4 regions of the Streptomyces sp. NPDC001292 genome follow, and region 3 is predicted to be linked to each of the others. Evidence: riboswitches for the same ligand, from Rfam matches in the RefSeq annotation. Region 3 holds a riboswitch; each other region holds the start of a gene.
The links. Region 3 has a riboswitch for cyclic di-AMP ahead of ACFY4A_RS19525 (transglycosylase SLT domain-containing protein). Riboswitches for the same ligand answer to the same signal wherever they lie in the genome.
Positions count from the first base shown of each region.

Region 1 (6,962 bases), on a different contig from region 3:
AGGCCTTCTACGCCGCGCTCGACCCCCTCACGGTCGCCGACATGGTCGCGGCCCCGACGGGACCGCTGCTGCTGGGGCTGCCCAGCGTGCGGTCGGCGACCTGAGCGGAGGGACTCGCACGGTCTGACCCGGCCAGACCCGAAGGACGAGCACACCGAAGGCCGGCCGAGGCGGTTTCACACCGTCTCGGCCGGCCTTCGGAGCACACCGGCCGGATCGGTCAGGCGGCCGGCTGGGCCAGCCACAGGTCCGGGCCGAAGACCTCGTAGTGGATGTCGGCCGGGGACACACCCTTGCCGATCAGCTGCTCGCGCACCGCCCGCATGAAGGGCAGCGGGCCGCACAGGTACGCGCGCGTACCGGCCGGGACGTCGATGTCGCCGAGGTCGACCAGTCCGGGTCGCCCGGCACCTGCCGCGTCCTCGTCGTACTGCTCGTAGAAGAAGACCGGCCGCGCGTCCGCCAGCTTGGCCGCGTAGGCCTCGTGCTCGGAGCGGAGCGCGTGCGCGGTGGGGGAGCGGTCGGCGTGGACCACGGTCACCGGAGCGCTGTGACCGGTGAGGGCGAGCTGCTCCAGCATGGCGATCATCGGGGTGACGCCGATGCCCGCGGAGGCGAGCACCAGCGGCGCCTCGGTCTCCTCCAGGACGAGGTCGCCGTACGGGGCGGACAGCTGGAGGACGTCGCCCTCGCGCACGTGGGCGTGCAGGTGGTTCGAGACCTCCCCGTCGGGCGTCGTGGCGTCGCCGGCCACCCGCTTGACGGCGAACTGCCGCACCGGCGAACCGGGGGCCGCGGTCAGGCTGTACTGGCGTATCTGGCGGGCCCCGTCCGGGAGCTCGACGCCGACCGAGACGTACTGGCCGGCGCGGTACCCGGGCACCGGGGCGTCGTCGACGGGGCGCAGCTTGAAGGTGGCCACGTCCGCGGTCTCCTCGATCCGCTCGACGACCTCCCACTCGCGCCAGCCGCGCTGCTCGCTCTGCTCGTACAGACGCTTCTCGATGGCGATGAGCGCGTTGGCCATCAGCCAGTAGACCTCGGTCCAGGCGGTGGCGACCTCCGGGGTCACCGCCTCGCCGAGCACCTCGGCGATGGCCGCGAACAGGTGCTCGTGGACGACCGGGTACTGCTCCGGAACCACCCCCAGGGACGCGTGCTTGTGGGCGATGCGCTGGAGCATCAGGTCGGGCCGCTGGTCCGGGTTGTCCACGAGGTACGTGGCGAAGGCGGCGATGGAGCCGGCCAGAGCCTGCTTCTGCGTGCCGGCGGCCTGGTTGCCGCGGTTGAACAGGTCGCGCAGCAGCTCGGGGTGGGCGTCGAACAGTCTGGCGTAGAAGCGCTCGGTGATCTGGCCGATGGCCGCGCCGACGGCGGGGAGGGTGGCGCGGACGGTGGCCGCTGACTGCTCGGACAGCATGGTGACTCCTCGATGACTCGATCGAATGGGCTCGATCGCTCGACCGATCGAAACGATATTGAAACTTGCATTTGAGATGCAAATTTAAGGGGGGTGGTCTCGGTCACGTGGGTGAGGGTTCGGCCATTACGGATGACGGTGCGAGCGGGCAAGATGGGCGGCAGAGCGGTAAACCTCCCGTACTCGGGGCGATCGCCCCCGCACGACGGCCGGGCGACCGGGCGCCGCAACACGGGTGAAACGCGGCCGTGGTGGGATGCTCAGGTGCCCGACGGTCTCCCGTGACAGCGAACACAGGTGGCCTGACCAGCAAGGATGGGGAAGCGGAAGATGGACAAGCAGCAGGAGTTCGTGCTCCGGACGTTGGAGGAGCGCGACATCCGGTTCGTACGCCTGTGGTTCACGGACGTGCTCGGCTTCCTCAAGTCCGTGGCCGTCGCGCCCGCCGAGCTGGAACAGGCCTTCGACGAGGGCATCGGCTTCGACGGCTCCGCCATCGAGGGCTTCGCCCGGGTCTACGAGTCCGACATGATCGCCAAGCCCGACCCGTCCACCTTCCAGATCCTGCCCTGGCGTGCCGAGGCCCCCGGTACGGCCCGTATGTTCTGCGACATCCTCATGCCGGACGGCTCCCCGTCCTTCGCCGACCCCCGCTACGTCCTCAAGCGCGCCCTGGCCCGCACCTCGGACCTCGGCTTCACCTTCTACACCCACCCCGAGATCGAGTTCTTCCTGCTCAAGAACCGTCCGCTGGACGGCTCCCGCCCCACGCCCGCGGACAACTCCGGCTACTTCGACCACACTCCGCAGGCCATCGGCATGGACTTCCGCCGTCAGGCGATCACCATGCTGGAGTCGATGGGCATCTCGGTGGAGTTCTCCCACCACGAGGGCGCCCCGGGCCAGCAGGAGATCGACCTGCGCTACGCCGACGCCCTGTCCACCGCGGACAACATCATGACGTTCCGCCTGGTCATGAAGCAGGTCGCGCTCGAGCAGGGCCTCCAGGCCACCTTCATGCCCAAGCCCTTCTCGGAGTTCCCCGGCTCCGGCATGCACTCGCACCTGTCGCTCTTCGAAGGTGACCGGAACGCGTTCTACGAGTCCGGCGCCGAGTACCAGCTCTCCAAGGTCGGCCGCTCCTTCATCGCGGGCCTCCTCCGCCACGCCGCCGAGATCTCCGCAGTCACCAACCAGTGGGTGAACTCCTACAAGCGCATCTGGGGCGGCTCGGAGCGCACCGCGGGCGCCGGCGGCGAGGCCCCCTCGTACATCTGCTGGGGCCACAACAACCGCTCGGCCCTGGTCCGCGTCCCGATGTACAAGCCCGGCAAGACCGGCTCCGCCCGTGTGGAGGTCCGCTCCCTCGACTCCGGCGCGAACCCCTATCTGGCCTACGCCGTCCTCCTGGCCGCCGGCCTCAAGGGCATCGAGGAGGGCTACGAGCTGCCGCCGGGCGCCGAGGACGACGTCTGGGCCCTCTCCAACGCCGAACGCCGCGCGATGGGCATCGAACCGCTCCCGCAGAACCTCGGCGAGGCCCTGACCCTGATGGAGAACAGCGACCTGGTCGCCCACACCCTCGGCGAACACGTCTTCGACTTCTTCCTCCGCAACAAGCGCGCCGAGTGGCACGAGTACCGCTCGGAGGTCACGGCCTTCGAACTGAAGAAGCACTTGCCGGTGCTGTAGGCGCAGGTCAGAGCTGGTTTCCCGCCGATTCAGCGGATGGGGCCGACGATCGCCGACCGTCGGCAGAGCCAGTTCGGCCTGGTCGGGCTGCTCACCATGACCGATATCCGTCGTCGCGACGACCAACGTCTTCCTCGCGGTGCCTGAGCGGCGCCGTCCCATGAAAGGGCCGCACTCCCGTGCGGCCCTTTCATGTCCGGTGCCGGTGCCGGGTGTCCGGCACGCGCGTTACGCGGGGCGGACGACGCTGTGGATCGGCATGTAGTAGATCGACTCCTCGCGGACGTTCGTGCCCGAGCGCGGCGCGTGGATCATCATGCCGTCGCCGATGTAGATCCCGACGTGGCTGATGTCGTTGTAGAAGAAGACCAGGTCGCCGGGCTCGGCCTCGGAGACGGGGACGGTCGTGCCGACCTCCACCTGGTCCCAGGTGGTGCGCGGCAGCGAGATCCCGGCGGACTTCCAGGCGGCCTGCGTGAGCCCGGAGCAGTCGTACGAATCGGGGCCGGACGCCCCCCCACACATACGGCTTGCCCATCTGGGCCCTCGCGAAGTCGATGACCTTGGCGGCCTTGGCGGCATAGCCGGTGCTCGATCCGGCGCCCGTGCTCGTGCCGACTTCCGTGCTCGTGCCGGCTCCGCTGCTCGCCTCCGCGCCGGAACTCTGAGCCGCCTGTTCCTGCTTGCGCTTCTGCGCCGCCTCCTCCGCCGCCTGCCGGCGGGCCAGTTCCGCAGCCTTCTGCCGGGCGACCTCCTGCTTCTTCTTCTCGATCGCCGCCAGCCGCGCCTTCTCCTCGGCGGTCAGCGTCGACAGCAGACGGCGCGCCTCGCTGAGCTTCCTCTGGACGTCGAGCTTGCTGGTCCTCAGATCGTTCTGCGAGGTAGTCAGCGACTCCAGGATCTTCGTCGCCTCGGCGCGCTTCTTCGTCGTCGCGAGCTGCGCGGTCTGGTAGTCGTCGACGGCCTTCTTCTGCCGCTCGGTGAGCTGGCTCAGCAGATGGTCCTGGTCGAAGTACTGCTGGGGGTCCTTCGCGAGCAGCAGCGTCGCGGTGCCGGAGACCCCGCCCGTGCGGTACTGGGCGGCGGCGAACAGGCCGAGCTCGCGCCGCGCCTCGTTCAGCTTCGCGGTGCGCTTCGCCACGTCGTCGAGGAGGCCGTTCACGCGCTTGCGCTGCGTGGCGGTCCTCTCCTTCGCCGCGTTGTACTTCTCGGTGGCCACTCCGGCCTGGTGGTAGAGGTCATCGACCCTCTTCTGCACCTCTTCGAGACTGGGCTCGTGGGGCTGCGCGGGCGCGGCGTTCGCCGTCTGGGACAGCAGTGCCACGGAGGTGAGGGCCGCGGTCGTCAGACCGAGGGCCGGGGACGTGCGAAGTCCGGCGATCCGGGTGGCCGTGGTCCGGGCTTTGCGGTGCGACGCCAAGGTCGGCGACTCCTTCCATGGACCGCCTACCGGGTTAGCTGTCGGGTTCGGGCGAGTGGTTCGGAAGGGCTGCCCTACCGTCCCGTTCGCGCCGTGGGGGACGCGTGAACGGGACCGATTCACCCCAGGGGATGAGTTGGGTCCCCGGCTCCGGCTGCCGTGAAGCGCACCGGACTCGGCGCAGGCCACCCGTCCCGGCGTCGTTCGCCGGTGGGGGTACGGGGTGCCCGCCGGGCACGCTAGCCAACGCCTGTGACTGCTGTGAAGGTTGGTGCGTGATATGTCCGCTACATTTTCGTGACTTTCACCAGGCGTATACGGAGGACCGCACTCCGCTGTTTTCGGTGCCGGGCCCCGGAAGCACGCGGACACCCTCCCCGGGAGGGCGCTCCCGACCTGTGCGTCTTCCTCCGCAACAAGCGCGCCGAGTGGCACGCGTACCGCTCGGAGGCCCGGTCCTGGCCCCGCCCACGCCCGAGATCCTCGATGCCGCGCTCTCCGTGCGGGCCCGGTACGCGTCGCTCGGCCTTGACCTCGTGGATGCGGTGAACGCGGCCCTCGCCGCCGAGTACGACACGGACGCCGTCCTCACCAGGGACCTGCGGGACTTCCGGACCGTACTGTCCGGTGGGCGGCAAGTATCCCTGCTTCCGGGTCCTTCCGGACGATCTCCGACCGGGCCGCTGCGCCCACGCGCGGTCGCGGGAGGCGGGCCGCCGTCAGGGCTCCGGCCCGGGAGTCCGGATAGGCTCTGGCCAGGACGGGCTGGATCCGACGGGAGGCCGGGATGACGGCGCCGGGGCGCAGGAGCAGTACCTTCACGCGGCTGCTGCGGCACGGCTTCATCCATGCCTCGGACGCCGAGCGGCTGCTGGACGGTCCGGACCTCGCGCCGCTCAGGGACGATCCGGTGCTGCTGGAGGCGCTGGGCGCCACCGCCGACCCGGACCTCGCACTGGGCGGGCTGGTCCGGCTGCTGGAGGCGCAGCCGGAGTCCAAGGCCCGCCGTGAGCTGCTCGACACGCTGATAGCGGCCAAGCCGCTGCGCGACCGGCTGCTCGGCGTGCTCGGCGCCTCCGCCGCGCTCGGCGACCACCTCGCCCGGCACGCCGGCGACTGGCGGGCGCTGGTCACCTACGAGCCGAGCGACCTGCACCCGGGGGTGGAGGAGTTCGAGCACGGGCTCGCCGAGGCCGCCGACCCGGTCGCGCTGCGCGTCGCCTACCGGCGCTGCCTGCTGTCCATCGCCGCCCGCGACGTGTGCGGCACCACCGATGTCGCCGAGACGGCCGCCGAGCTCGCCGACCTCGCCACCGCCACCCTGCGCGCCGCGCTCCGGCTCGCGCGGGCCGCCGCGCCCGAGGACGACGCGCTGTGCCGGCTCGCGGTGATCGCGATGGGCAAGTGCGGCGGCCACGAACTCAACTACGTCTCCGACGTCGACGTGATCTTCGTCGGTGAGGCCGCGGACGGCGCCGACGAGGTCAAGGCCCTGCGCGCCGCGACCCGGCTCGCCTCGCACATGATGCGGATCTGCTCCGAGACGACCGTGGAGGGCTCGATCTGGCCGGTCGACGCCAACCTGCGGCCCGAGGGCCGCAACGGACCGCTGGTGCGCACCCTCAGCAGCCATGTCGCCTACTACCAGCGCTGGGCCAAGACCTGGGAGTTCCAGGCGCTGCTCAAGGCCCGCCCGGTGGCCGGCGACCTGGAACTGGGCGGGCAGTACATCGCCGCGCTCGACCCGCTGGTCTGGCAGGCCGCCGAGCGCGAGAACTTCGTCGCCGACGTGCAGAAGATGCGCCGCCGCGTGGTCGAGACCATCCCCGTGGCCGAGGTCGAGCGCGAGCTGAAGCTAGGGCCGGGCGGCCTCAGGGACGTCGAATTCGCCGTGCAGCTGCTTCAGTTGGTGCACGGCCGGACCGACCCGTCGCTGCGCAGCGGCTCCACCCTGGACGCGTTGCAGGCGCTGGCCGCCGGCGGGTACGTCGGCCGCGTGGACGCCGTACAGCTCGACGACGCCTACCGGTTCCTGCGCTCCCTTGAGCACCGCATCCAGCTGTTCCGGCTGCGGCGCACCCACCTCGTCCCCGAGGACGAGGCCGATCTGCGCCGGCTCGGACGGTCGCTCGGCCTGCGCAGCGACCCGATCACCGAGCTCACCCGCGAGTGGAAACGGCACACCAGCGTCGTACGCCGGCTGCACGAGAAGCTGTTCTACCGGCCGTTGCTCGACGCCGTCGCGCAACTCGCGCCCGGCGAGGCACGGTTGAGTCCGGAGGCCGCGCGGGAGCGGCTGGTCGCACTCGGGTACGCCGACCCGGCCGCGGCGCTGCGGCATCTGGAGGCGCTGGCCTCCGGCGTCACCAGGAAGGCGGCCATCCAGCGGACCCTCCTGCCCGTGCTGCTGGGATGGTTCGCGGACTCCGC
Region 1 is NZ_JBIAXG010000001.1:453,785-460,746, forward strand. Features, by position in the region: gene ACFY4A_RS01970 (RrF2 family transcriptional regulator) at 1-104, shown strand, start outside; gene ACFY4A_RS01975 (globin domain-containing protein) at 221-1,420, opposite strand; gene glnA (type I glutamate--ammonia ligase) at 1,751-3,112, shown strand; partial or broken gene ACFY4A_RS01985 (NlpC/P60 family protein) at 3,341-4,532, opposite strand; cyclic di-AMP (ydaO/yuaA leader) riboswitch at 4,540-4,723, opposite strand; gene ACFY4A_RS01990 (bifunctional [glutamine synthetase] adenylyltransferase/[glutamine synthetase]-adenylyl-L-tyrosine phosphorylase) at 5,320-6,962, shown strand, end outside.
Region 1: it holds a riboswitch for cyclic di-AMP, as region 3 does, so the genes downstream of both, ACFY4A_RS01985 (NlpC/P60 family protein) here and ACFY4A_RS19525 (transglycosylase SLT domain-containing protein) in region 3, are expected to answer to the same signal.

Region 2 (6,962 bases), on a different contig from region 3:
GAGGCCGCACCCGCCTGGTGACCCGGGCCCGCCGGAAAGGCCGATGCGGACCGAGGTGTCGTGGGGGGTGGCAGCAGGGGGGTCGCTCCTGGCTGGGGGCCCGGGCCGGGTGGGGGTGCGGTGCTGGTGGCGGCGGACAGGGCCTCCGCCAGTCCGCCGAACTCGACGTGGACGACCAGGACCGGCTTGCCGGAGACCTCCTGCGCGGCCGAACGCAGCGCCTCGGCCAGGGCCGTGTCCTCGGCGGCCCCCTCCCCCAGCGCCGGTATCAGCGTGACGACCACCGCGTCGGTGGTCTCGTCGGCCAGCGCGCGGGACAGCGCGACCCGGAAGTCCTCCGCCGACGCCCCCGTCGTCAGGTCCCGCGGCGGCTGGGGGCGCAGCCCCTCCGCGAGACAGCGGTCGTAGGTCAGCACTCCCAGCGACTCGGAGTTGCCGAGGATCGCCACTCGCGGTCCGGGGGGCAGCGGCTGCCGGGCGAGCAGCAGGCCGGTGTCGACCAGCTCGGTGATGGTGTCGACCCGGATCACTCCGGCCTGCCGCAGCAGCGCGGACACCGTGGCGTGCGGCAACCGCGTCGCCCGTACCGTGTGCCCCTGCGGGGCGGAGCCCGCGCTCTGCACCACGACCAGCGGCTTCACCGCCGCCGTGCGCCGGGCCAGGCGGGTGAACTTGCGCGGGTTGCCGATGGACTCCAGGTACATCAGGGCCACGTCGGTGTCGGGGTCGTCGTACCAGAACTGCATGACGTCGTTGCCGGAGACGTCCGCCCTGTTGCCGGCCGACACGAAGGTCGACACGCCCGTGACCCCGGTGACCCCGCCGCCGCGCCGGTGCAGCCGGGACAGCAGCGCGATGCCGATGGCCCCGGACTGGGCGAACAGCCCGATGCGGCCGGGCCGGGGCATCTCGGGGGCGAGGGAGGCGTTCAGCCGGACGGCCGGCGAGGTGTTGATGATCCCGAAGGTGTTGGGCCCGATGATCCGCATGCCGTACGTGCGCGCCTGCCGCACGAGGGCACGCTGCCGCTCGCGACCTTCGGGACCGCTCTCCGCGTAGCCCGCGGAGATCACGACGAGCCCCTGCACCCCGTGCTCGCCGCACTCGGCGACGGCGTCCGGGACGTGCTCGGCCGGCACGGCGACGACGGCGAGGTCCACGGGCCCGTCGATGTCCCGCACAGAGCGGTGGGCGGGCACCCCGTCGATCTCCTCGCAGTCCTCGCCGAAGGCCCGGTTCACCGCGTGGAGCCGGCCCGTGAACCCGGCGTCGCGGATGTTGTCGAGGATGCTGCGGCCCACGCCGCCGCGCGTGCGGCCCACTCCGATCACGGCAACCGAGCCGGGCACCAGGAGCCGCCGTACTGATCGCGCCTCGGCCCGCTGCTCCCGTGCACGCTGCACGGCCAGCGAGCGGTCGGTCGGCTCGATGTCGAACTCCAGGCGTACGACGCCGTCCTCGAAGCTGCGCTTCTGGGTGTACCCGGCGTCCGTGAACACCTTGATCATCTTGTTGTTGGCCGGAAGCACCTCGGCGGTGAAGCGGCGGATGCCGCGTTCGCGGGCGACGGCCGCGATGTGCTCCAGGAGCGCCGAGGCGACCCCGCGTCCCTGGTGGGCGTCCTGCACCAGGAAGGCGACCTCGGCCTCGTCGGAGGGCGCCGAGGCGGGCATGCCGTCCGCACCGATGCGGTCGTAGCGTACGGTGGCGATGAACTCGCCGCCGACCGTGGCCGCGAGTCCCACCCGATCCACGAAGTCGTGGTGCGTGAAGCGGTGGACGTCCTTCGCGGACAGACGCGGGTAGGGCGCGAAGAAGCGGTAATACTTGGACTCGTCCGACACCTGCTCGTAGAAGCTGACCAGACGGCCGGCGTCATCGGCGGTGATGGGGCGGATCCGTGCGGTGCCGCCGTCGCGCAGCACCACGTCGGCCTCCCAATGGGCGGGGTACTCGTGCCGGTCCGGCGACGTCTGCATGGGCCCCAGCGTACGGCTCGCGTCCGACAGCGGCGCGAGGCAGTCTGTGGAGGACACACATCGGACCGAGGCCGCGGTCCGACGCCACCCGGAGCGGAGCACACGCCCGCTCCGGGTCGCTCCACGTGTGGAAAACTGGTCTAGACAACCCCGATCACCCGAAGGGCAGCAACACATGGCTGAGCGCCGCGTCAACGTCGGCTGGGCCGAGGGTCTCCATGCCCGCCCCGCCTCCATCTTCGTCCGGGCCGCCACGGCCGCAGGCATCCCCGTGACGATCGCCAAGGCCGACGGCACGCCCGTCAACGCGGCCTCCATGCTGGCCGTGCTCGGCCTCGGCGCCGAGGGCGGCGAGGAGGTCGTGCTGGCCTCCGACGCCGACGGCGCGGACGCCGCGCTGGACCGGCTGGCCAAGCTGGTCGCCGAGGGGCTCGAGGAGCTTCCCGAGACGGTCTGACCGGCAGGACCGGTCCAGCGCCGAAGCCGTGCCACCCGGACGGGGTGGCACGGCTTCGCCGTGCCCGGCGGGTCCCCGGAACACCGGAGGGCGACACCGGAAGGGAACACCGGCGAGGAACACCGGAGCCCCGGCTCGGGAGCCGGGGCCTCGGGGGTGTCGCGTGACGCGCCGGGCTGCGCCCCGGCGCAGGGGGTCAGACGTCGATGCCGTGCTTGCGGAGGTAGGCCACGGGATCGACGTCGGAGCCGTAGTCCGGGGACGTACGGGCCTCGAAGTGCAGGTGCGGTCCGGTGACGTTGCCGGTCGCGCCGGACAGGCCGATCTGCTGGCCCGGGACGACCTGCTGACCCACCGAGACCCCGAGGGACGACAGGTGCCCGTACTGGGTGTACATGCCGTCGGCCATCCTGATCACGACCTGGTTGCCGTACGCCCCGCCCCAGCCGGCGTCGACGACGGTGCCGATGCCGACCGCGTGGACGGGGGTGCCGCTCGCGGCGTGGAAGTCGATACCGGTATGGGTGCCGGAGGACCACAGGGAGCCGCCGGTCCGGTAGCCGGTCGATATGTAGGAGTCGACGATCGGCGTCACGAAGGCGTTGAGGCGCTTGCGCTCGGCCTCGCGGGCGGCGCGGGCCCTGGCCTCGCGCTCCTTCTCCGCGCGCTCCGCGGCCTGCTTGCGCGCGGCCTGCGCGGCCTGCTTGCGCGCGGCGGCCCTGTGCTGGGCGACGGCCTGGGCGTCGATCTTCTCGGCGACGCTGTCGCCGATGGTGACGACCGGGGTGAGGCCGGTGTCCTCGGGGGCGGGAGCGTCCGCGGCGAGGGCCGGGGCGGCGAGGGTGCCGATGACACCGGTGGTGGCCAGGGCCGCGACGCCCGCCGCGCGGGCGGTGGTGCGGTGCGTCCGGCTCGGCCGGCGGTGCTTCCCGGTGGCGCGGGTGAACGCCATGGAGACGTGGGTCCTTTCCTTCCCTGTCGCCTACCGGGTTAGCTGACGGGTTCGGAGCAGGAAGGTCTCCTACGGCCCCCTCGCGTCGCGCGCGGGTGTCCGATTCACCCCAGGGACGGTGGGTCCCCGGCTCCCCTGGCTCGCGCCGTACGGGGACTCGGCGATGACTGTCCGGTGCCGCGGACGCGGCGCACTGCCTGACGAACAGCCGGACCGACGCTAGACGGGGCCGCTTTCGATTCCCAAACGGATCAGAAGTTTTGTAGCGCATACCACAGGGCAGACAGGCAGCCTCCCCCTCAATCCGGACATCAAGGGGCCCTGGTGACGCTTCGGTCACCAGGGCCCCACGCGCGTGTGCCGGTCGCCGCGCTGCGGCGGCGACGAGGTGCCTCTACTCGGCCGTGACGACGGTGACCCGGCCGACGCCCAGGGCCTCGACGGGCTCCTTGATCTGCGCCGCGTCACCGACCAGGACCGTCACCAGCCGGTCCACCGGGAAGGCGTTGACGACGGCCGCGGTGGCCTCGACCGTGCCGGTCGCGGCGAGCTGCTGATAGAGCGTCGCCTGGTAGTCGTCGGGCAGGTGCTGCTCGACCTGGTCGGCCAGCGTGCCGGCCACGGCGGCGGCCGTCTCGTACTTCAGCGGCGCCACGCCGACGAGGTTCTGCACGGCGACGTCCCGCTCGGCGTCGGTGAGGCCCTCCGCGGCGAGCTTGCGCAGCACCGTGAACAGGTCGTCCAGCGCCGGGCCGGTGTTCGGGGTGTCGACCGAGCCGCTGATGGCGAGCATCGCGGCGCCCGACCCGTCGGGGGCCGACCGCAATACCTGGCCGAACGCCCGCACCCCGTAGGTGTAGCCCTTCTCCTCGCGCAGGACGCGGTCCAGGCGGGAGGTGAGGGTGCCGCCGAGGCAGTAGGTGCCGAGCACCTGGGCGGGCCACACGCGGTCGTGCCGGTCGGGGCCGATCCGGCCGATGAGCAGCTGCGTCTGGACGGCTCCGGGCCGGTCCACGATGACCACGCGGCCGGTGTCGTCGGCGGTCACCGGCGGCACGGGCCGCGGCTTGGCGGGGGAGCCGGTCCAGGCGCCCAGGGTCCGGCCCAGCAGCTGGTCGAGGTCGACGCCGGTGAGGTCGCCGACGACCACGGCGGTGGCCGTGGCCGGGCGCACATGCCGGTCGTAGAAGGCGCGGACGGCCGCCGAGTCGATGGTGCCGACCGTCTCCTCGGTGCCCTGGCGCGGACGCGACATGCGCGAGTCGGCCGGGAAGAGCTCCTTGGACAGCTCCTTGGCGGCGCGGCGGGCGGGGTTGGCCAGCTCGTGCGGGATCTCGTCGAGCCGGTTGCGCACCAGGCGCTCCACCTCGGAGTCGGCGAACGCGGGCGCCCTGAGGGCGTCGGACAGCAGGCCGAGCCCCTTGGCCAGGCGGGAGGCCGGGACCTCCAGGCTCAGCCGTACGCCGGGGTGGTCGGCGTGCGAGTCGAGGGTGGCCCCCGCGCGCTCCAACTCGGCGGCGAACTCCTCGGCGGAGTGCTTGTCGGTGCCCTCGGAGAAGGCTCGCGCCATGATCGTGGCGACGCCGTCCAGGCCGGCCGGCTCCGCGTCCAGGGGCGCGTCCAGCAGCACCTCGACGGCGACGACCTGCTGGCCGGGGCGGTGACAGCGCAGCACCGTCAGGCCGTTGTCCAGCGTCCCGCGCTCGGGCGCGGGGAACGCCCACGGCTTGGCCTCGCCGGCCCTGGGCCGGGGGTGGAACTCCATCGTGGCGAGCTCGGTCACTTCGCCGCCTCCTCGGTGTCGTCGGTGGCCGCGGCGTCCGCGTCCTGGGCGTCGTCCTGCACGTCGGCGGCGGTCGGCTCGTAGACGAGCACCGCGCGGTTGTCGGGGCGCAGGCGGGACTTGGCGACCTCCTGGACCTCCTCGGGCGTCACCTCCAGGACGCGCTTGACGGCGGTCAGGGCGAGCTGCGGGTCGCCGAACAGGACGGCGTAGCGGCACAGTTCGTCCGCCCGGCCGGCGACCGTGCCGAGGCGGTCCAGCCACTCGCGCTCCAGCTGGGCCTGGGCGCGCTCCATCTCCTCGGCCGTCGGGCCCTGTTCGGCGAACCGGACGAGCTCCTCGTCGATGGCCGACTCGATGACGGGGACCTCGACGTCGCCGGAGGTCTTCACGTCCAGCCAGCCCAGGGAGGGCGCGCCGGCCAGCCGCAGCAGGCCGAAGCCGGCCGCGACGGCCGTACGGTCGCGGCGCACCAGCCGGTTGTAGAGCCGGGAGGACTCGCCGCCGCCGAGGATGGTGAGCGCCAGGTCGGCCGCGTCACACGCGCGCGTGCCGTCGTGCGGGAGCCGGTAGGCGGCCATCAGGGCGCGGGCCGGGACCTCCTCCTCGACGACCTCGCGCAGCTGCTCGCCGATGACCTCGGGCAGGGAGCCGTCGCGCGGCTCGGACTTGCCGTCGTGGGACGGGATGGAGCCGAAGTACTTCTCGATCCAGGCGAGCGTCTGCTCAGGGTCGATGTCGCCGACGACCGACAGGACGGCGTTGTTCGGCGCGTAGTACGTGCGGAAGAACGCTCGCGCGTCCTCCAGGGTGGCCGCGTCCAGGTCCGCCATCGACCCGATCGGCGTGTGGTGGAACGGGTGGCCCTCCGGGTAGGCGAGGGCGGTCAGCCGCTCGAAGGCGGTGCCGTAGGGGACGTTGTCGTAGCGCTGGCGGCGCTCGTTCTTGACGACGTCCCGCTGGTTCTCCATGGACTCGTCGTCCAGCGCCGCGAGCAGGGAGCCCATGCGATCGGCCTCCAGCCAGAGGGCGAGCTCCAGCTGGTGGGCGGGCATGGTCTCGAAGTAGTTGGTGCGCTCGAAGCTGGTGGTGCCGTTGAGCGAGCCGCCCGCGCCCTGCACCAGCTCGAAGTGGCCGTTGCCCTTGACCTGGGCGGAGCCCTGGAACATCAGGTGCTCGAAAAGGTGAGCCAGGCCGGTGCGCCCCTTGACCTCGTGGCGCGAGCCGACGTCGTACCAGAGGCACACCGCCGCGACCGGGGTCAGGTGGTCCTCGGAGAGCACCACGCGCAGGCCGTTGGCCAGGCGGTGCTCGGTCGCTGTCAGGCCGCCGGAGCCTGCCTCGGCTGCTGCCGTGTGACCCATGGGCATGTACGTCCCTTCGATCGCGGTGGCGGTCTGCGAACCGCCCGTTTCCTGCCGGTCCTGCCACTGTATGCAAGCGTGCGGACCCCTGGCGAAGTTCCCACGACCCGTACGCCGAGAGCGAGACGGAAAGCCACGCACCACGGCGGCACCGGGGCCGGGACGCGAACGGACTTCGCACCTGCCACAGAAGCACCACTGCCATCACGGGCCACGGCCCGCGTCCGGACGGGCAAGGGCGCTGCAGCGGACGGCGAGAGGGTGCCCCGGAGGCGGGACGAGAGCGCGGAACGTGCCCTGTGAGGACGGGGCGTGGTCCGGGTTGTCAGTCGCGCGGTCCACAATGGTCGGCGTCAGATCCCGTCACGCTTCAGCAAGGAGCCGGCAGCGATGGCCCGCCGCAGCACGAAGACCCCGCCGCCCGACG
Region 2 is NZ_JBIAXG010000002.1:105,392-112,353, reverse strand. Features, by position in the region: gene ACFY4A_RS03205 (GNAT family N-acetyltransferase) at 1-1,979, opposite strand, end outside; gene ACFY4A_RS03200 (HPr family phosphocarrier protein) at 2,155-2,436, shown strand; gene ACFY4A_RS03195 (M23 family metallopeptidase) at 2,633-3,388, opposite strand; cyclic di-AMP (ydaO/yuaA leader) riboswitch at 3,401-3,561, opposite strand; gene ACFY4A_RS03190 (M16 family metallopeptidase) at 3,783-5,171, opposite strand; gene ACFY4A_RS03185 (M16 family metallopeptidase) at 5,168-6,541, opposite strand; gene ACFY4A_RS03180 (DNA topoisomerase (ATP-hydrolyzing) subunit A) at 6,926-6,962, shown strand, end outside.
Region 2: it holds a riboswitch for cyclic di-AMP, as region 3 does, so the genes downstream of both, ACFY4A_RS03195 (M23 family metallopeptidase) here and ACFY4A_RS19525 (transglycosylase SLT domain-containing protein) in region 3, are expected to answer to the same signal.

Region 3 (6,962 bases):
GATCGGCAGGTGCTTCCAGTTGGGGGTCAGCGAGTCCTCGGCGCCCGGGCGGAAGATCTGCCCCACGTTCCGGGCGTGGTTCTCCGAGGCGTAGAAGTCGACGTAGTCCGCGACCTCGAAGGGGAGGTGCAGGGTCACCGAGGACAGCGGGTGCAGGAAGGGCGCGACGGTCTCCCGGTGAGCCGGCACCGTCACCCACGACGTCAGCGCGCGCCGCACGTCGGACCACGCGGTGCGGCCCGCGGCCAGCAGCGGGTTCAGGTTCGGCTGCGCGAGCAGGCCGGCGTACGGCGAACCGAGCGCCCGCGCCGCCGCCCCCGCGTCGAGCACGTGGTCGCCGAGCCGGACGCCCACGGTCCTCTCCGGCGACCCGGCGCGGGAGAAGACGCCGTAGGGAAGGTTGTGCGGGCCGAAGGGGTCGCCCTCGGGGACCTCGAAGGGGGGCATGGGGTACTGCCTTCCTTTCCGAAATTCCATGTGATCGGGCCACACGTTACGGGGGCGCCGCATGTCTTGGGCAGTGTCTAAAGAGTTTGCAATGTCCGAATTGGTCTTGTGGGAGGGGGTAATTCCGGCTTAGCGTCCTCTGGGGGCGCGGACGGGGTGGGTCCGCTCCATAGGGGGACACGTGGGGGGACCCGTGGCCAGGAACGCCGTCAGTGTGCCTTTCCGGGCCGACCGTGAGGTACCGGGCCTGATCGTGAAGTTCGGCGACTACCCGCTGCACCACGGTGGGGTGGGCGCGATCCGCAGCCTGGGCCGTCTGGGCGTGCCCATGTACGCGATCACCGAGGACGCCTACACGCCGGCGGCCTCCTCCCGTTACCTCAAACGCGCCTTCGTCTGGCCGACCAGAGGCACGGAGGGCGCGGACCGTCTGGTGGAGGGCCTGCTGCGCATCGGCCGCCGCATCGGCCGGCCCACCGTCCTGGTGCCCACCGACGAGGAGGCCGCCGTCCTGGTCGCCGAGCACCAGGACGAACTCAAGGGCCACTTCCTCTTCCCGCCCGTCGCCCCCGGTCTGCCGCGCCGTCTGGCCAGCAAGCAGGGCCTGCACGAGCTGTGCGTGGAGCACGGCATCCCGAGCCCGGCGGCCGCCTTCCCGCAGTCGTACGACGACATCGTGGCGTTCGCCGAGAAGACCCGCTTCCCCGTGGTGGCCAAGAACCGCGAGGCGTTCGTCCGGCGCAGAAGCCCCGCGGTGAACGGCACCACGAGGATCGACAGCCGCGAGGGCCTGCTTGCCCTGGCGCGCGACTGGGGCGAGCGACCCGGCGTGATCCTCCAGGAGTATCTGCCGCGGGAGGAGGCCGAGGACTGGATCGTGCACGCCTACTTCGACCGGGACTCCACGCCGCTCGCGATGTTCACCGGCGTCAAGGTCCGCTCCTGGCCGCCGCACGCGGGCATGACGGCGAACGCGTACGTCGTCGACAACCCCGAACTCGCCGACCTCACCGCACGGTTCATCAAGCAGATCGGCTTCACCGGCATCGTCGACCTCGACCTGCGTTTCGACCGGCGCGACGGGCAGTACAAGCTCCTCGACTTCAATCCGCGCATGGGCGCGCAGTTCCGGCTCTTCGAGAGCGAGTCGGGCGTGGACGTCGTACGTGCCATGCACCTCGACCTGACCGGGCGCCCCGTCCCGGAGGGCGAGCAGCGCTCCGGCCACCGGTACGTCGTGGAGAACATCGACCTGCCCGCCCTCCTCGCCTACCGCCGCAGCGGCTACACGACACCGCACGCGCCGGTGAAGGCGAGCGGCACGGAGCTGGCCTGGCTCGCGGGGGACGACCCGCTGCCGTTCGTCACGATGCTCGCGCGCTTCGTGCGGCCGGGTGCCAGGCACCTCTATCAGCTGTGGCGGACCAACCGCCGTGGCGGCACCACCGGTTAGGGCAGCGCACAACCGTATGCGGGCGGCCCGTGCCGCCGCCCGAGCAGGCCCACGAGTGACACGAAGTGACGCGAGCACGTCCTGGGGAGGGACTTCGTGAACCAACCGGTGGCAGTCATCGGTGCCGGGCCGTTCGGCCTGTCCACCGCCGCCCATCTGCGCGCCCGGGGCATCCCGGTCCGCGTCTTCGGCGAGCCCATGGTCTCCTGGCGCGACCACATGCCCGCCGGGATGCTGCTGAAGTCGACCCCGGCCGCCTCCGGCATCGACTGCCCGCAGCGCGGCCACAACCTCGCCGACTACTGCGCCGCGGCCGGCATCAAGCCGCTGGTGACCGACGAGGACATCATCCCGGTGGAGACCTTCATCGCCTACGGCGAGTGGTTCCAGCGCAGGCTGGTGCCCGAGCTGGAGCGGGTGCGGGTGGTGTCGGTCGACCGGCGGCCGGGCGGGGGCTTCGAGCTGAAGCCGGACTCCGGGGAGCAGTTCACCGCCCGGGCGGTCGTGGTGGCGACGGGACTGTCGGGCCTGTCCCATCTGCCGCCGGAGCTGACCGCGGCGGTGCCGGACGGCCCCACGCCCACCGGGCCGCTCTCGCACAGCTCCCAGCACCACGACCTGAGCCGGTTCGCCGGCAAGGAGCTGATCGTCGTGGGCGCCGGCCAGTCCGCGCTGGAGACCGCGGTGCTCGCCGCGGAGGCCGGCGCGCGGGTGCGGGTGGTGGCGCGGGGCCGCGGCAGCGTCGCCTTCGGCGCCCCGCCCTGGGAGCAGCCGAGGTTCCGGCCCGAGTCGCCCTTCGGCCGCGCCTGGTCGCTGTGGGCGCTGAGCTACCACCCGCAGCCCTTCCGTCACCTCCCGGCCGGGGTGCGCCACCATCTGGTCCGCCGGGTCCTCGGCCCGCTCGGCGCCTGGTGGCTGCGCGAGCGCTTCGAGTCGGCGGTGCCGGTCCACGAGGTGAGCGGCATCGTCCGCGCCGAGGTCACGGGCGGGCGGCCGGTGCTGACGGTGCGGACCCTCGCGGGCGAGACCCGGGAACTGGCCGCGGACCACGTCATGGCGGCCACCGGCTACCGCGTCGACATCGCCGCGATGGGCTTCCTCGGCCACGAGCTGCGCACCGGACTCGCGGTGAGCCGCGGCGCCCCCAGGCTCGGCGCGGGCTATGTCTCCTCGGTACCCGGCCTCTACTTCACGGGATTGCCGGCGGCGGCCTCGTACGGGCCGGTGATGCGGTTCGTGTGCGGCACGGAGTTCGCCTCCCCGCGGCTGGCCGAACACCTTGCTGCGGCGCACGGTTGAGCGCCACCTCGCCTGCCGCGCGAAGGGCCCGTATCAATAAGGGAGTTGAGGAGAGGACGCCAGGAGCGCGGTGGTCGCCGCGGTCGTCCGGTTCCGGTCGAGTCGGCGGGCCGGAGCATCCGTATTCTCTGATCATGGCCGCCCTCGCATATGCCCTCATCGCCACTGACCTGGACGGAACGCTGCTGCGCGGCGACGACACCGTGTCCGAACGGTCCCTCGCCGCGCTCGGGAGGGCGGCGGCCGCCGGTGCCCGGCACCTCGTGGTGACCGGACGGCCGGCGCCGCGGGTGCGGCAACTGCTCGACGTCCTCGGCGCCACGGGGCTCGCGGTGTGCGGTCAGGGCGCACAGCTCTACGACGCCGGGAGCGACCGCCTGCTGTGGTCGGTCACCCTGGACCGGGAGCAGGCCGAGACCGCGCTCGGCAAGATCGAGGCCGAGGTGGGGGAGGTGTACGCCGCGGTCGACCAGGACGGAGTCGAGGGGCTCACGCTCATCGAGCCGGGGTATCTCATGCCGCACCCGTCGCTGCCCGCCGTGCGGGTCGAACGGCGCGACGACCTGTGGCGCGCGCCCATCAGCAAGGTGCTGCTGCGTCACCCGGTGCTGTCCGACGACGAGCTGGCGGCGGCGGTCCGCGGCGTGGTGGGGTCCCTCGCCACGGTCACCATGTCGGGCCCCGGGACCGTCGAACTCCAGCCGTGCGGCATCACCAAGGCGACCGGACTGGCGCTGGCCGCCGAACACCTGGAACTGGGCCGCGAGAGCGCCCTCGCCTTCGGCGACATGCCCAACGACATCCCGATGTTCCAGTGGGCCGCCCGGGGGGTCGCCATGGCCAACGCCCACCCCGAGCTCAAGGCGGTGGCCGACGAGGTCACGATGTCGAACGAGGACGACGGCATCGCCGTCGTCCTCGAACGACTGTTTGTCTAGCCGGTGTGTGGGCCGGCCGTGGTTCGGTCAGTACGCGCCGAAGACGTTGTCGATGGAGCCGTACCGCTTGGCCGCGTAGTTGCAGGCGGCCGTGATGTTGGCGACCGGGTCGTAGATGTCCCAGGACGTGCCGTTCACGTGGTACGCCCGGAAGGTCGGGTCGATGACCTGGAGCAGACCCTTGGACGGGATGCCCATCCTGGCGTTGGAGTCCCAGAGGTTGATGGCACGCGGGTTGCCGGAGGACTCGCGGATGATGTTGCGGTGGATCCCGTTGTAGGAGCCCGGGATGCCGTTCTCCGCCATGACCGCCAGGGAGGCCCGGATCCAGCCGTCGAGGTTGTTCGCGTAGCCGTAGCTCGCGGCCGTCCGGACGGTGGACGGGGTCGCCGCGGACGCAGTCGTGGCGCCGAGCAGCGGCACGGCGAGGACGGCTGCGCTCGTGCCGGTGACGGCGAGGGCGCGGACGAGGCGGGCGGTGCGGGAAGAACGGCGCTGACCGTTTGCAGGCATGGGGGATTTCCTCTCCGTCGCCTGCGAGGTGAGCTGTCGGGTTCGGGCGGGGAGGTGCCCGGCCGTGCCCCGAAGGGCACGGCTTCACCCCGAGCCGTTCCGGTGCGGCGTACGACGTAGGACGTACGTGCCCGGCCCGGCGGCTTACCTGGGTCCCCCGCTCCTGCCATGGTTCATTCGGTCGTTGGGATTACGGGCGGCGGCAGGATTCGGCGTCCGCTCGTTGGCCGGGAACGTATGCGAGAGCACATGTCCCGAACAAGTGCCGGAATCACACATTGCCCTATTTGACCTTGGTCCGGGGTGTATGTGGTGCTTGATCCTTTGCGCCTGCAAGCCTCAACTCGGCGGCCAGTAAAGGGAATGTGAAGGAGTGCGGGAGATGATACGGACGGAGGGTGACGTGACCCAACTCACGGTTTGGGTGCCCGAAGGGCAATTGCCGCTAAAGAGAATTGAAACCCCAATAGGGGTGAATCGGACTTCAAGTGTGAGTGCGGGTGGGCCGTGTGGCGGAGGCGTGATGGTGGTCACGTCGGGTGATGTGGCCTGGCCCGTATAGGTGGGCGACATCGGTGATCGAAACGTGACCGGATACGCTGACTTGAGTGAGGGCAGCGACCTATCGACAAACCGTGTAATCCCCAGCAGACACCAGCAGACAGGAGACCCCTCGTGACCGTCGTCGGGCCATTCGGGCTGAGCGTGCGGGACCAGGCTCTCGAAGCCGATGTCCAGGCCGGATTGGCGGCTGTCGAGGAAGGGCTGCTCGAAGCCACCAAGAGCGAGGTCCCGTTCATCACGGGGGCCGCCCAGCACCTCGTCAAGGCCGGCGGGAAGCGGTTCCGGCCGCTGCTCGTGATGCTCGCGTCCCAGTTCGGGGACCCGTACGCACCGGGCGTCGTGCCGTCGGCCGTGGTGGTGGAGCTGACCCACCTGGCGACGCTGTACCACGACGACGTGATGGACGAGGCCGCCGTGCGCCGCGGGGTGGCCAGCGCCAACACCCGTTGGGGCAACTCGGTCGCGGTCCTGACCGGTGACTTCCTGTTCGCCCGGGCTTCGCAGATCCTCGCCGACCTCGGCCCGGAGGCCGTGCGGGTGCAGGCCGTGGCGTTCGAGCGGCTGGTCACCGGGCAGATCCTGGAGACGGCGGGTCCGCAGGACGGCCGGGACCCCGTCGACCACTACCTGGACGTGCTCGGCGGCAAGACCGGGTCGCTGGTGGCGGTGTCGTGCCGGTTCGGCGCGATGATGTCCGGCGCCGACGAGACCGTCGTGGACGTGCTGACGCAGTACGGCGAGCGGCTGGGCGTCGCCTTCCAGCTGGCGGACGACGTCCTGGACATCGCCTCCGACTCGCACGAGTCGGGCAAGACGCCCGGCACCGATCTGCGCGAGGGCATCGCCACGCTGCCGGTGCTGCGGCTGCGCGAGCGCGCGGCCCGGCTGGGGCTGCCCGAGGACATCGCCCTGTGCGAGCTGCTGGACTCCGACCTGAGCGACGACGCGCGGCACGCGGAAGCGCTGGCGGCGCTGCGGGCGCACCCGGCACTGGAGCAGGCCCGCCGGGACACCGTGCGCTACGCCGAGGAGGCTCGGGCCGCGCTGGCTCCGCTGCGGGAGTGCGACGCGAAGGCCGCACTGCTCCAGCTGTGCGACGCGGTGGTGCACCGGGCCGGCTGACGCCTGTCCGGTTCCGCGATGTCACCGGACGCCTTCGCCGGGCGGCCCTTTCCGAGCGGCGCCCTCCAGACCTACCCCTACGGGGTGGGGGAGGCATCGCCCTTTGTGTGTCATACCGCAGGCGTACACGGAGTTGGCTCCGGGGTCTGACGCTTCCGCCCGGCGGATTTGGTCAGATGGAAACCACGGACCACACCACTCCTCACCGATCTGGGTGAGAATGGCGGCTGAGGGTGACACCCCAGTGCAGAAGGACAGCCGCCGCCGATGACGGAGGTAGGGCACACATGGCACCGAACGAATCCGAAGCCCACGACCTGCGCGCGGGGCGCCGCAAGGCCGCGCGCTACGTCGTCCCGGTCACGGTGGTGGGGGTGGCGGCGGCGACCATCGGGCTCGTCCCGGCACTCGCCGCGTCCGGCGACCCCGACCTGCCGAAGATCACCGCACAGCAACTCATAGAGAAAATCGCCGAGTCGGACGTCCAGCAGCTGTCCGGCACGGTCAAGATCAGCACCGACCTGGGTCTGCCGAACCTCGGCGGCCTGGAGAGCGGCCTGGCCTCGGGCGCGGCCAGGGGCGGTGACGGTTCGTCGGCCGACCCGACGTCAAAACTGCCCGAGCTG
Region 3 is NZ_JBIAXG010000017.1:57,955-64,916, forward strand. Features, by position in the region: gene fahA (fumarylacetoacetase) at 1-447, opposite strand, end outside; gene ACFY4A_RS19510 (ATP-grasp domain-containing protein) at 662-1,900, shown strand; gene ACFY4A_RS19515 (FAD-dependent oxidoreductase) at 1,997-3,199, shown strand; gene ACFY4A_RS19520 (HAD family hydrolase) at 3,331-4,137, shown strand; gene ACFY4A_RS19525 (transglycosylase SLT domain-containing protein) at 4,165-4,650, opposite strand; cyclic di-AMP (ydaO/yuaA leader) riboswitch at 4,656-4,843, opposite strand; gene ACFY4A_RS19530 (polyprenyl synthetase family protein) at 5,326-6,336, shown strand; gene ACFY4A_RS19535 (outer membrane lipoprotein carrier protein LolA) at 6,624-6,962, shown strand, end outside.

Region 4 (6,962 bases), on a different contig from region 3:
GAGGTCAGGGCCCGCTGGAGCTGATCGATCTCCTGGTGCAGCCGCTCGCGCTCCAGCACCAGCTCGGTGGCGGAGAGCGGCGGGAGAGGGTGTCGCTTGGACATCGCGAAGAACACCATGGCCAGTCCCCTGGGTCGTCGAGCGCCCGTACTTCCAGCTTCACCCAGGAGGACGCCGTGCACGACCGGAAACCGCTCCCGACGCGACGGGAAAGACCTCCGCGATTTACGTACGTCCTGTACATTTTCTACAGAGGCCGCTCCGACCGGAGCGGGGCCCGCCGCATGGAGGGGTGTGCCATGACGCGACCGTCCGCCCGCTACGTCCTGCCGGAGTTCACCGAGATCACCAGCGCCGGCCGGCGGCCCCTGGATCCCTACGCGAAACTGCTCGAGGAGCGGATCGTCCTCCTCGGCACACCGGTCGACGACATCGCGGCGAACGACGTGATCGCGCAGTTCGTCCACCTGGAGCACCAGGCACCCGACCGGGACGTCTCGCTGTACATCAACTCCCCGGGCGGCTCGTTCAGCGCCATGCTGGCCGTCCACGACACGATGCGGTACGTGAGCTGCGACGTGGAGACGGTCTGCCTGGGTCAGGCCGTCGCGTCCGCAGCGGTGCTGCTGGCCGCGGGCACGCCGGGCAGGCGGTACGCTCTGCCGGGCGCCCGCGTGGTCCTGCGGCAGCCGTCGCTGCCCGAGCCGGTCGAGGGCCAGGCGTCCGACCTGGCCATCCAGGCGGAGGAGCTGGCACGGGTGCGCGCCCGCCTGGAGGAGTTGCTCGTACGGAGCACCGGGCGGTCCGCGCGGCAGGTGCGGGCGGACCTGGAGCGGGAGCGGGTGCTGGACGCGCGGGAAGCCTTGAATTATGGGCTGGTTGACCGGATCATCCCGAATCGCGGGGCCACGCGCACCGCGCCGGACGCGGGGTGAGCCGCCGATGCCGCCACCCGAGCTGCCGCCCCTGCCGGCGCTGACCCGTGCCGAGGCGGAGCTGATCGACCGTTACCTGGAGGCGGCCGACCTGCTGGGCCGCGCCAACCCGGGCCGGCCCGGGGACACCTACCGGGCCCTGAGAGCCGCTCAGGCGCTCGTCGGCAAGGCGGTGGTGCTGCGGGACACGCTGGCGCTGATGCACCAGCGGGGCGAGACCGAGCTGCACGCGGCCACCCTGGCTCGCGCGCTGCGGGTGCTGGACGGAGAGCGGCGCACGGCCCGCGTCACCCTGCCCCCGGACTGCGGAAGTTGACGTCCTCCACAACCAGGGGCACGGCGGGCGCGGAAGGCCGTCCGTCCGGACACGCGGCGCGGAATGTCCCCGAATGACCGACCGCCTTTCGGTGTAGGTTCGGCTCCCTTTTCGGGACCACCGCAGTTGCGCAACACGCCTCCCCGGATGGCGGAACCAGGTGTTCCGGTGCTGGTCCGGGGGTCGTCACGGGAAGGGGCGCCCGTTCGCTCGTGAGGGGTGTCCACCCGAACGGGCGCGTGGTGAGTAACAACACAAACACTCGGATCCGTTGGGATTTTCGGACATCCGTAGGTGAAGATCCCTGTCTGACGACAAGCCCCCGCCACAACGGCGGGGCGGTCCGGGCGGACGCCGAGTCCTGCCGCCGCCCGGATGACCGGTCGACAGGAGTGGATCGGCAGGAATGGAGGACCCAAGCACGACGGGTCGCCGGAACGGTCACGCCATGGCCGGACCGAGCATCCCTTGGGGTGAAGCCGCGGCAACGCGGCCGGGCAACTTCGCCAGCCCGAATCCGACAGGTCATCCTTCACAGGCGGCTGACGAAGGGTTGCGCATGACCGCGCTCAATCGTGTCCCGTCGCTGATGGCCCGGGCCGGCACGGCCTCGGCCCTGACTCTCGCCGCCGTGGGCGGCTCGATCGTGGTCCCGGGTGTGGCCTCCGAGGCCGCGGCCGTGACGACCGCCAGCAAGGCGCTGCGGATCGCGGCGTCCAAGAAGGGGTCGCCCTACCAGTGGGGCGCCACGGGGCCGCGGAGATTCGACTGCTCCGGGCTCACGCTGTACTCGTTCAAGAAGGCGGGCAAGAAGCTGCCCCGCACGGCCGCGCAGCAGTACAACAGGAGCCGGCACATCTCCGCGCGCAGCCGCCGAGCCGGGGACCTGGTGTTCTTCCACTCGGGCTCATACGTGTACCACGTGGGCATCTACGCCGGCGGGGGCAGGATCTGGCACGCCCCGAAGACCGGGGACGTGGTGAAGCTGCAGAAGATCTGGACGAAGAGCGTCTGGTACGGCCGGGTCAGCTGACCCGGCCGTAGTGCGGGCGGTGGCGGCGCTTCCACGTCGTCACCGTCCGTTCCTACGGTTCCTGGCCCGCGGCCGTCACAGGGCGGGCGGGAGCCGTCCACGGAAGTTCGATGCAGACCGTCTTGCCGCCCTCCCGGGTCGGCCGCACGCTCAGTCTGCCGCCGCACTCGGCGGTGAGCCACCGGATGATCACCATCCCCCGGCCGTTGTCCTGCTGGACGGCGGCCGGCAGTCGTTTCGGGAACCGGGGGTGGCTGTCGGTGACCCCGATGCGCAGTCGCTCGTCACGCACCAGGACGAGGTCCACCGTGAAGGTGGGTGACTGCCCGAAAGTGTGCTGTACGGCGTTGGTGGCGAGTTCGGAGACGATGAGCCGGACCGTCTCCGCGGTGTCCGTGGCCGGCGGCAGGCCCCACTCCGCGAGAGTGCCCGCCACATAGGCGCGGGCCGCACAGACCGAGGCGGGATCGCTCGGCAGAGTGACGGATGCTTCCAGATGGTCTGCCATGGCGACGTCGTCCCTTTCCCACGGGACCGGAGTCCGACACTGAGCGGATGATTCGAGTACGGTCCCGCACTGGTGCTTCGCCGTCAGACTGCCATCAGCACTCCGGTCTCGGTGGCGATCCACCGAGATATGCATATATCTGTCGCTCGATGCGGTGAACTCTGCGACGGCAGACCGTATGTGAAGCGGGTCGCGTGGAGCGTTCAGAGGGAGCGAGGGAGTAGCCCATGCAGCACGGTCCCGCGGTGCGCCGCCGGAAACTGGGCGCCGAACTGCGCGCGCTGCGCACCGGCGCGGGCCTCACGAGCGGTGAGGCGGCCCACCTGGTCGGCTGGCACCAGTCGAAGGTCAGCCGGATCGAAACCGGCACCAGTGGGGTGAAACCGGCCGATGTGCACTCACTCCTGGACGCGTACGCGGTCGACGACTCCCAGCTGCGCGAGCTGCTCCTGGCGCTCGCGGGACTGGACGACGGCGACGGCCGGCACCACTGGTGGCACGCCTATCGCGGTGTACTGCCGCCGACCTACCGGGACTTCATCAGCCTGGAGTCGCAGGCGAGCGGGATGCGCACCCTGGAGACCTCGGTCGTCCCCGGACTGCTGCAGACGCCCGAGTACGCCCGCGCGGTCACCCGGGCCGCCGTGGACGGCCTCGACGAGGACCGGCTGGACGCGCTGGTGGAGGTGCGGCTGGCCCGCCAGGACGTGCTGCGCTCGCGACCGCCGCTGGAGCTGGACGCGGTGCTGGACGAGGCGGTGCTGCGCCGGGAGGTGGGCGGACCCGAGGTCATGAGGCGGCAGCTGGAGCGGCTGACGGAGGCGGCCCGACTGCCCCAAGTACGGCTCCAGGTGTTGCCGTTCGCCGCCGGCGCGCACGTCGGCGTCACCGGGCCTTTCGTTATCTTCTCATTTTCGAACGCTGCTGATCTGAACGTGGTGGTTCTCGACCACTTGACGAGTAGCCTCCACCTCGAGCGGAAAGAAGACCTAGAGGCCTACAGCGAGGCCTTCGACACCCTGCGGATCCACGCCCTCTCGCCCGAGGACTCGTTGGACTTCATCGCCGGGATACGCCAGGACCACTGACGGCGCGCAACCGCATACCGCGTAAGGAGGCACCATGTCCGCTCTGCCTCGGCACGTACCTTCCAGCACCGATCTGCACGGCGTGCGCTGGCTGCGCAGCAGCTACAGCACGGGAGCCAACAACTGCGTCGAGACGGCCCGGCCCGCCACGGGACCGTGGGCCGGGCTGCTCGCCGTGCGCGACTCCAAGGCCCCGGCCGGGCCCGCGCTGCTCTTCTCCCCCGCGAGCTGGGCAGACTTCACGGCCGCGACGCACCGCATCTGACGAACGATCCGGTCATATCCGCACCCGGTGACGCTCGGCCGTGTCACGCCGACTCATGGTCGTGTTCCACCGATCACCCGTACAGCGCGTTCGATCTGCGCCCCGGAGAGGTCCGCGCGGGCGGTCAGCCTCAGCCGTGAGATGCCGTCGGGCACGGAGGGAGGACGGAAACAGCCCACGGCCAGGCCTGCCGCCCGGCAGTCGGCCGCCCACCGCACGGCCTGCTCCGGGGACGGCGCGCGCACCGAGACCACCGCGGCGTCCGGACGTACCGCTTCCAGACCCGCGGCGGTCAGGCGTGCGTGGAGTTCGGCCGCCACCGCACGCGCGCGTGCCGCCCGCTCCGGCTCGCGGCTCAGCAGTCGCAGCGCCGCCAGGGCGGCGCCCGCGGCCGCGGGGGCGAGGCCGGTGTCGAAGATGAACGTCCGGGCCGCGTTCACCAGGTGGTCGATCACGCGCGCGGGCCCGAGGACGACTCCGCCCTGGCTGCCGAGCGACTTCGACAGCGTGGCCGTGACGACCACGTCGTCGGCGCCCGCCAGTCCGGCCGCGTGCGCGGCGCCGCGGCCGCCGGTGCCCAGGACGCCCAGCCCGTGGGCGTCGTCGACGACGAGGCCTGCGCCGCGCTCCCGGCAGACCGCGGCGAACTCCGCCAGCGGGGCCGCGTCGCCGTCGACCGAGAAGACCGTGTCCGACACGAGCACGGCCGGGCCCTCGTGCGTGCCGAGCGCCTTGCGCACCGCGTCCGGGTCGGCGTGCGCGACGACCTGTGTCGTGCCCCGGGCCAGCCGGCAGCCGTCGATGAGCGAGGCGTGGTTGCCCGCGTCGGAGACGACGAGTGAGCCGCGCGGCGCCAGCGCGGTGACCGCGGCCAGGTTCGCGGCATATCCGGAGGAGAAGACCAGCGCCGCCTCGAAACCGCAGAAACCGGCCAGTTCGCGCTCCAGTTCCACGTGCAGTTCGGTGGTGCCGGTGACCAGCCGGGAGCCGGTCGAGCCGCCGCCCCAAGTGCGCGCCGCGGCCGCGGCCCCCTCGGTCACCTCCGGATGGCGGGCCAGCCCAAGGTAGTCGTTGCCCGCGAGGTCGAGCAGCGGCGAGTCGGCGGGGCGGGGCCGCAGGGTCCGTACGAGTCCGGCCCGGCGGCGTGCGTCCGCCCGCTCCTCGATCCAGCCGAACGCCATGGGTCCTCCGGGGCATTTGTAGGCAGTGGACAGACCCTAGCGGCAGGACCAGCCGCCCATGATGTGGCAATACCCACATGTCGATGGGGCCGTCGTTGTGCGGAGTCTCCTTGGCCGCGGACCGGACCGTAGGACAGGATCAGCTCTCATGGACCTGCTGAGGACGCTGGTGGACAAGGGGCTCCGGCGCGAGTCGCCGACCCGCGAGGAAGCTCTGGCCGTGCTGGCCACCTCCGACGACGAACTGCTCGATGTGGTGGCCGCGGCCGGGAAGGTGCGCCGCCACTGGTTCGGCCGGCGGGTGAAACTCAACTATCTCGTCAACCTCAAGTCGGGCCTGTGCCCCGAGGACTGCTCCTACTGCTCCCAGCGGCTCGGCTCGAAGGCCGACATCCTCAAGTACACCTGGCTCAAGCCCGACGACGCCTCCAAGGCCGCCGCGGCGGGGCTCGCGGGCGGCGCGAAGCGGGTCTGTCTGGTGGCCAGCGGGCGCGGTCCGACCGACCGTGACGTGGACCGGGTCTCCGACACCATCAAGGCGATCAAGGAGCAGAACGAGGGCGTCGAGGTGTGCGCCTGCCTCGGTCTGCTCTCCGACGGCCAGGCCGAACGGCTGCGCGAGGCGGGGGCCGACGCCTACAACCACAACCTCAACACCTCCGAGGCGACGTACGGCGACATCACCACCACCCACACCTACGCCGACCGGGTGGACACGGTGAACAAGGCGCACGCGGCCGGTCTGTCCGCCTGCTCCGGGCTCATCGCCGGGATGGGCGAGAGCGACGAGGACCTGGTCGACGTGGTCTTCTCGCTGCGCGAGCTGGACCCGGACTCCGTTCCGGTGAACTTCCTGATCCCGTTCGAGGGCACACCGCTCGCCAAGGAGTGGAACCTGACCCCGCAGCGCTGCCTGCGGATCCTGGCGATGGTCCGGTTCGTCTGCCCGGACGTGGAGGTGCGGATCGCGGGCGGCCGCGAGGTGCACCTGCGCACCATGCAGCCCCTCGCGCTGCACCTGGCCAACTCGATCTTCCTCGGCGACTACCTGACCAGCGAGGGCCAGGCCGGCAAGGCCGACCTGGAGATGATCGCGGACGCCGGGTTCGAGGTGGAGGGCGCCGACCAGGTGACGCTGCCCGAGCACCGGGGGGCGGCCGGGGGCGAGTGCGGGTCGCACGACCGCACGGGGTGCGGGTCCCACGAAGAATCGGGCTGCGATGCGCACGAGGGGCCGGGGTGCGGGTCGCACCAGGGTGACGGGATCTGCGGTTCCGCCGCGGCACCGGCGGCTGGACCGGCATCGGCATCGGTACCGGCCGCGGTCGGCAACGAGCCGCGTACGGACCTGGTCGCCGTGCGCCGCCGGGGCGCCGGAACGGACCTCGCGCCCAATGCCTGAACCGCACACCACGCCCGGCCGGAGCGTGCCGGAACTGCTGGAGCTCGACCGGCGGCACGTGTGGCACCCGTACGGACCCATGCCCGGCCGCCACGAACCGCTCGTCGTGGAGTCGGCGAGCGGGGTGCGGCTGAGGCTCGCGGACGGCTCGGGCGAACTGGTCGACGGCATGTCGTCGTGGTGGGCGGCGATCCACGGCTACAACCACCCGGTGCTCAACGGGGCCGCGCGGGA
Region 4 is NZ_JBIAXG010000019.1:57,639-64,600, forward strand. Features, by position in the region: gene ACFY4A_RS20975 (ANTAR domain-containing protein) at 1-119, opposite strand, end outside; gene ACFY4A_RS20980 (ATP-dependent Clp protease proteolytic subunit) at 300-935, shown strand; gene ACFY4A_RS20985 (hypothetical protein) at 943-1,251, shown strand; cyclic di-AMP (ydaO/yuaA leader) riboswitch at 1,594-1,807, shown strand; gene ACFY4A_RS20990 (C40 family peptidase) at 1,811-2,284, shown strand; gene ACFY4A_RS20995 (ATP-binding protein) at 2,337-2,792, opposite strand; gene ACFY4A_RS21000 (helix-turn-helix domain-containing protein) at 3,020-3,880, shown strand; gene ACFY4A_RS21005 (DUF397 domain-containing protein) at 3,915-4,145, shown strand; gene ACFY4A_RS21010 (8-amino-7-oxononanoate synthase) at 4,199-5,326, opposite strand; gene bioB (biotin synthase BioB) at 5,475-6,728, shown strand; gene ACFY4A_RS21020 (adenosylmethionine--8-amino-7-oxononanoate transaminase) at 6,721-6,962, shown strand, end outside.
Region 4: it holds a riboswitch for cyclic di-AMP, as region 3 does, so the genes downstream of both, ACFY4A_RS20990 (C40 family peptidase) here and ACFY4A_RS19525 (transglycosylase SLT domain-containing protein) in region 3, are expected to answer to the same signal.